DNA from 2 places in the Methylobacterium sp. Leaf93 genome. Region 2 is predicted to be linked to the other one. Evidence: predicted binding sites of a transcription regulator. Region 2 holds the regulator's gene; the other holds the start of a gene.
The links. The regulator PhoB, encoded in region 2, activates phosphate uptake and scavenging genes when phosphate is short. The targets are predictions, from matches to a motif close to TGTCATNNANCTGTCAT.

Region 1 (3,727 bases), on a different contig from region 2:
CCGGCATGGGGCCCGTCCACGACGACGCGCTGATGCTCGTCGCGGGCGAAGGTCGCGGCGGCGAGCCGGGCCGGGCCGAGGCGCCCTTCGAGGATGAGCGCCTCGGTCCGCGCATCGACGAGGTCGACATGGAGCCAGACGAAGCCGTGATCCGGGTCGTCCAGCGAGGGAATCCCGTCCCCTGGTCCAACCTGGCGTCCCCGTCCCTCCGCGTCGAAGGTGAGGGCGAAGATCAGCCCCGGGAGGGGGGATTCCTCAATGAGAAGGTGCTGCATGGTGCGGTCGCGGCGATCATGGCCGGCAAAATGCCGGCTCACTATCGCGCTGGATCGCAACGCTGGGCGACACTGTGATGACGGAGGGGCACCTCCGCCGATCGATGCTCGACCTGCGGGTCAAGCGATCCGCAGGCGGGGGCGACGACGATTGGCTATCCTCAGCGGGTCACGACGCCCTTGTCGGCTTCCTTGACGCTGCCGTCGGCTTCCTTGCGGTTCAGACCCTTGTCCGCTTCCTTGCGGAGCTCTTGTGTGAAAGCGGTGGCCTGATGTCCGACGAAGACCTTCATATCGGCCGGAACGACGGCCCAGACGACGGCAACGATGAACACCGTCGCCGCCATGCCGTAGGCGAACATTTCCATGATGCCGAGCCAGCCAAGCAACAACGGGATGCTGCTCACGATCAATCCGATGAAGGAACTTCCGGTCAGAAAATAAACTGAGAAGAAGGTGATGACAGCGAGGGATACCGGCTTGACGAAACGGACTATGTAACGTTCCATGGTATTTTATCTCCTATTATGTAGCTGATGAAAGAGCCTTTTGCTCCTCTGGGCATGTATTTGTTACGCATCGACAATGAAGTGCGTCTTCTAAGACCGTTCAAATCATTGTCTTGCCGCTCAGGTGTCGGCGAAACTCGTATCGATTCAATAAACGCCGCATACCAGAAGCTGAGCAGGAGTCCAGCGATTCTTAATCCCCCGGCCTTCGATGCTGAATTAAACGATTCTAATAAAGAAATTTGTTTGCTGCTGCCGGCAGGGTCTCCTCACTGTCATACAGTTGTGATCCAAGCGCCCGGATGATTCCCATTCATCAGGAAGGCAATACTATGGATGGCACGCGCGCCGGGACTCGCCCTTTCGATATCGAGGCTATTCGTCGAGAGATGGCGGACGATTTCGATGAAGAGCTCGAGATGGAGCTCGAAGACGAGCGCCTCGAGCAGCTCGTTAGCGAAATCGATGCCAAACCTCGTCTGCCCACCATGGACCGGAAGATCTATTTCCGGGAGCTGTTCCGGCTGCAACACGAGCTGGTTCGTCTCCAGGATTGGGTCCAGGCCCAGAAACTACGCGTGGTCGTGATCTTCGAGGGACGGGATTCGGCCGGCAAGGGCGGCGCGATCAAGCGCATCACTCAGCGTCTTAATCCCCGCGTCTGCCGCGTGGCTGCGCTCCCGGCTCCGAACGAGCGCGAGCGCACGCAATGGTACTTCCAGCGCTACGTGGCGCATCTGCCGGCGGGCGGCGAGATCGTGCTGTTCGACCGCTCCTGGTACAATCGGGCCGGCGTCGAGCGCGTGATGGGCTTCTGCACCCCGGACCAGTACGAGGAATTCTTCCAGTCCGCGCCGGAATTCGAGCGCATGCTGGTGCGGTCCGGCATCATCGTGCTGAAATACTGGTTCTCGATTACCGACGAAGAGCAGGAGCTGCGCTTCAACATGCGCATCCACGATCCCCTGAAACAATGGAAGCTCTCGCCGATGGACGTCGAATCCCGTCGCCGCTGGGAGGATTACACCAAGGCGAAGGAAGTGATGCTCGCCCGCACGCATATTCCCGAAGCGCCCTGGTGGGTGGTCGAGGCCGTGGACAAGAAGAAGGCCCGCCTCAATTGCATCAGCCATCTCCTCACGCAAATCCCTTATGGCGACGTGGAGCACCCGCCGGTGCATCTGCCCGAGCGCATGCGCCACGAGGATTATGCCCGCCAGCCGGTGCCGCAGGAGATGTTCGTCCCCGCCCTCTTCTGACCAAACGGGGGTACTGCTCGGCCGGATGCGGTTGCCCAAAGCGGCCGGGATGGGCAAGACCCGTATCGGACGGGCCGATTCTCGGCCGGTCCGGCATGGGAATCCCGCATGAGCGCCACCGACGAGATCCTGTTCGCCACCGACGAGGCGGGCATCGCCCGCATCGTTCTCAACCGGCCGCAGGCGCGCAACGCGCTGACCTTCGCGATGTATCAGGGCCTCATCGACCTCTGCGACAGGATCGAGGCGGACGAGCGGATCAAGGTCCTCGTCATCACCGGCGCCGGCGAGAAAGCCTTCGCCGCCGGCACCGACATCAGTCAGTTCCGTGATTTCTCCCGTCCCGAGGATGCCCTCGGCTACGAGCGCTTCATGGACAGGGTCCTGGGCGCGCTCGAGCGTCTGCGCGTGCCCGTCATCGCCGCCGTCGCCGGCGCCTGTACTGGCGGCGGGACCGCCATCGCCGCCTCCTGCGACCTGCGCATCGCCACGCGTGACGCCCGGTTCGGCTTTCCCATCGCGCGGACTCTGGGCAATTGCCTGTCGATGTCCAACCTGCGGCGCCTGTCCGGCCTCATCGGTCCCGCCCGGGTGAAGGACATGATCTTCACGGCCCGCCTGTTCGGCGCGGAGGAGGCGCTCGCGGCCGGCCTCGTCGGCGAGGTGGTGGAGGATGCCGCCGCCCTCGCCGCCAGGGCGACGGAACTCGCGACGCAGCTCGCCGGCCATGCACCGCTGACCCTGCGGGCCACCAAGGAAGGCCTGCGCCGGCTAGACGCCGAGGCAGAGGCGGAGGGCGAGCGCCCCGGCGATGACCTCATCCTGATGTGCTACACCAGCGCCGATTTCCGCGAGGGCATGGAGGCCTTCCTGGCCAAGCGCCCGCCGAACTGGACCGGCCGGTAAAGCGCTGTTTCCAGCGCTGTCCCGATGCGGATGTGGGCAGCGTGACACACCGGACGGGGAAAGCCGCTGGTCGCCCAGCTGCCTCGGCTCGGTTGCAGCCCTGTCATGCTCGTCGTGATAGAGCACGAGCGGGGACGGTCGCCCCGGGACATGCTTTTTTCCGAGGGATGATGCTCCGCTCGTTTCCTCTCGCGGCGTCCGCAGCCCTGTTATCGGGCCTTGCTGTGTCGGGCGCCCACGCCCAGACCGCCGCCGAGATCGCGGCGCGGCAGGCGCGCCTGGCCCTGGAGGGGCTCGACATCGGCTCGCCGCGCGGCGCCGGCGGCGATCCGCAGACATCGGTGGCGCAGTCGGTGACCTCGGCCAAGCCTTCGGCCAACCTCAACACCTCGATCCAGGACCAGCTCGGCCCCTATGGCGATCCCTACGGCCTGCGCTCGTTCCTGAAGACCAAGGGCATCGAATACAGCCTCACTTATATCGGCGAGAGCTTCGGCAATGCGACGGGCGGCGCGCGGCGCGGTGGCATCGTTGAGGGACGGCTCGACGTCCAGTTTGATGCCGACCTCGAAACGCTGGCGGGCTGGTACGGGGCGGCTTTCCACACCAACCTCTACCTCATCCACGGCACCGGCCTGTCGCGCTACTACGTCAACAATTTCATCACCGTGAGCGCCATCGAGGCATTGCCCTCCTCGCGGCTCTACGAGCTCTGGCTGGAGCAGAAACTGTTCGACGGCCAGTTCAGCCTGAAGGTCGGTCAGATCGCGGCCGATAC
Region 2 (3,727 bases):
GCGCTGATCGGCCCGTCCGGCTGCGGGAAGTCGACCCTCCTGCGCACCTTCAACCGGATCTACAGCCTCTACCCCGAGCAGCGCGCCGAGGGGCAGATCCTCCTCGACGGCCAGAACGTCCTCGACGCCAAGGTCGATCTCAACGAGCTGCGCTCGCGCATCGGCATGGTGTTCCAGAAGCCGACGCCGTTCCCGATGTCGATCTATGACAACGTCGCCTTCGGCCTGCGCCTCTACGAGAAGCTGCCCAAGGCCGATCTCGACGTCCGCGTCGAGGAATCCCTGCGCAAGGCCGCCCTCTGGGACGAGGTGAAGGACAAGCTCAAGCAGTCGGGCATGGGTCTGTCGGGCGGCCAGCAGCAGCGCCTCTGCATCGCCCGCACCGTGGCCCAGCGCCCCGAGGTGATCCTGTTCGACGAGCCGACCTCGGCCCTCGACCCGATCTCCACGGGCCGCATCGAGGAACTGATCGAGCAGCTGCGCTCCGAGTTCACGATCGTCATCGTCACGCACAACATGCAGCAGGCGGCACGCATCTCGCAGTTCACGGCGTTCATGTATCTCGGCGAGCTGGTGGAGTTCGGCCCCACCACGCGGATCTTCATGAACCCCGAGAAGCGCCAGACCCAGGACTACATCACCGGCCGCTTCGGCTGAGCCCGCCGGGGCCGCGTTCCGCGGCACCGGTCCCGATCTACGCGATGCGGGCCGCCCGAGGCGGCCTCGGTCGAGGAGTGCGAGCATGTCCACCCACATCGTCAGTTCCTACGACACGGAACTGGAAAACCTGCGCCGCTCGATTTCCGAGATGGGCGGGATCGCCGAGAAGATGATGACCGATTCCGGCAACGCCCTGGTGCGCCGGGACGTGCCCCTGGCCCAGGCGGTGATCGGCGCCGACAAGCGCCTCGATGCCCTCCAGCACGAGATCGAGGAGCGGGCGATCCTGCTCATCGCCAAGCGTCAGCCCCTCGCCATCGACCTGCGCGAGACGGTCTCGGCCATCCGCGTCTCGAACGATCTCGAGCGCATCGGCGACCTGTCGAAGAACGTCGCCAAGCGCGTAGTGGCCATCGCCGAGCAGATTCAGCCGCAGAAGATCGTCATCGCCGTCCAGCACATGGGCGACCTGGTGCAGGAGCAGCTGAAGGACGTCCTCGACGCCTATGCGAGCCAGGACGTGAAGGCCGCCCTCGACGTCTGGGAGCGTGACGACGCCATCGACGCGCTCTACAACTCGCTCTTCCGCGAATTGCTGACCTACATGATGGAAGACCCGCGCAACATCTCGTTCTGCACGCATCTGCTGTTCTGCGCCAAGAACATCGAGCGGATCGGCGACCACACCACCAACATCGCCGAGACGATCCACTACCTCGTCACCGGCACGAACGATCTGGCCGAACAGGATCGCCCGAAGAACGACGCGTCGAACTACGCCACCGTGTCTTTGCCCGCCAGCGCCTGACCGTCCCTCCGGTCGGGCCATTCCGGCACGATCCTCGCGCGGTTGTCCTGTGCGTGACGGGACGGCCGCCCTCACCCTGAAAACACCCGCATGAGTACGCGCATCTTGATCGTCGAGGACGAGGAGGCCCTGACCCTTCTCCTCCGCTACAACCTCGAAGCGGAAGGCTTCGTCGTCGATACCGCCGCCCGCGGCGACGAGGCCGATCTGCGCCTTCAGGAGCAGGTGCCCGACCTCGTCCTCCTCGACTGGATGATGCCCGGTCTCTCCGGTATCGAGCTGTGCCGCCGTATCCGCGCCCGGCGCGAGACCGAGCGGCTGCCGGTGATCATGCTGACGGCGCGGGGCGAGGAGGGCGACCGCATCCGCGGCCTCGGCACCGGCGCCGACGATTACATCGTCAAGCCGTTCTCGGTGCCGGAACTGCTCGCCCGGGTCCGCGCGCTCCTGCGCCGGGCCAAGCCCAGCCACGTGGCGGACCTGCTCGTCGCCGGCAACATCGAGCTCGACCGCGTCAGCCACCGCATCCGCCGCCAGGGCCGCGAGATCCATCTCGGACCCACCGAGTTCAAGCTCCTCGAATTCCTGATGCGGAGCCCCGGCCGGGTATTCTCGCGCGAGCAACTCCTCGACGGGGTCTGGGGGCACGACGTCTATATCGACGAGCGCACGGTGGACGTGCATGTGGGCCGCCTGCGCAAGGCCATCAACCGCCCGCGCCAGAGCGACCCGATCCGCACCGTGCGTGGCTCCGGCTATTCCTTCGACGAGATGTTCTCGACGGACGAGTGAGACCACGGCCGGGTTCGCGCTGCTCCGTCCAGACGAGCACCCCCATCGTGACGAAGGCGGGTGGCCTTGCCTCCGGGCCACCACCGCGAGCCGATGCCATTCCTGCCGATACGAGATCGTGAGGTCGATCCCGGACTTCCGGCGGTCGTTCCGACACGATCTCGCTTCCCGGAGGGCTAAGCAGATTCACGTTGGCAAGACAACGCTTCACCCTGCTTGGCTCTTCGCTGTGTCGCGGGTTTTCTATCGCAGAACCGGGGGCCGCTTCCGCGAAACCTGCTCAGGGACACGCCGCCTGATGAGGGTCAGGCTGCTCGTACCGTCGTCAGGAACTGCCCGACCTCGGTGGCGAGGTGCTCGGATTGGCGCGACAGTTCGGAGGCCGCCTCAAGCACCCGGCTCGCGGCCGTACCCGTTTCTTCGGCCGCGCCAGCGACTCCCGAGATATTGCTCGTCACCGCGCCTGTGCCCGTCGCCGCCCTGGAAACGTTGCGCACGATCTCCTGGGTCGCCGCACCCTGCTGCTCCACGGCCGCCGCGATCGAGGTCGCCACACCACTGATCTCGCGGATACGCCCGGCGATGCCGTCGATGGCCGTGACCGCCTGACCTGTCGAAGACTGGATGCGGCCGATCTGACCGACGATCTCTTCCGTTGCTTTCGCGGTCTGGTTCGCGAGTTCCTTGACCTCGGCTGCGACCACCGCGAAGCCTCGTCCGGCCTCGCCTGCGCGGGCAGCCTCGATGGTCGCGTTGAGCGCCAGGAGGTTGGTTTGACCGGCGATGCCGGAGATCATTGCCACCACGTCACCGATGCGGGTGGCCGCTTCGCTCAAATCCCGCACCAGCACGGCGGTCTCGCCGGCCTCAGCCACCGCGCGGGTGGCGAGATCGGCCGAACCGTCGACCTGCCGGCCGATCTCCTGCACCGACGAACCGAGTTCTTCCGTCGCCACCGCCACTGTGTTGACATTCGAGGCCGCTTCCTCGGCCGCTGCCGCCACTGAGATCGACTGCGAGGCGGTCTGTGCCGCAGTACCCACCATTGCCCGTGCCGTCGCCTGCATCTCGGCAGCGGCGGCATCCACCCGAGCCACAATGCCGTTCACCGTCGTTTCGAACGTTCGCGTCGTCGCATCGATCTGCTCGGCTTGACGCAGTTTCTGTGCCTGCTCGGCTGCCCGCTCCTCCGTCAGGCCCCGTGCGACGAGGGCATTGTCTCTGAACGTGCGCACCGCCCGCGTTATGTCACCGACCTCGTCGCGCTGCCGCGTTTCCGGAACGGCGGCGTCGAGTTCCCCCTTGGCGAGCTTCAGCATCACGGCGGTGAGCGGGCGAAGCGACCGGATGGCCCGGTAGGCCCAAACCGCAAAGCCGCAGCCGATGAGCGAGGCCATCGCGCAAAGCGCCAGCATGAGGACGGTAAAGGCTTGAGAGACCGCGCGGACATCGGCGCCGGTGGCCTGA

Region 1: ppk2 (polyphosphate kinase 2) is a predicted target of PhoB. The motif match lies at 1,058-1,074, and genes of this name have one in related genera.

What each region holds. Positions count from the first base shown of each region.
Region 1 is NZ_LMMS01000031.1:36,538-40,264, reverse strand. It holds gene ASF26_RS21085 (CorA family divalent cation transporter) at 1-275, opposite strand, end outside; gene ASF26_RS21080 (hypothetical protein) at 437-682, opposite strand; gene ppk2 (polyphosphate kinase 2) at 1,117-2,043, shown strand; gene ASF26_RS21070 (enoyl-CoA hydratase/isomerase family protein) at 2,152-2,949, shown strand; gene ASF26_RS21065 (carbohydrate porin) at 3,117-3,727, shown strand, end outside.
Region 2 is NZ_LMMS01000001.1:135,526-139,252, reverse strand. It holds gene pstB (phosphate ABC transporter ATP-binding protein PstB) at 1-657, shown strand, start outside; gene phoU (phosphate signaling complex protein PhoU) at 743-1,468, shown strand; gene phoB (phosphate regulon transcriptional regulator PhoB) at 1,559-2,260, shown strand; gene ASF26_RS00640 (methyl-accepting chemotaxis protein) at 2,566-3,727, opposite strand, start outside.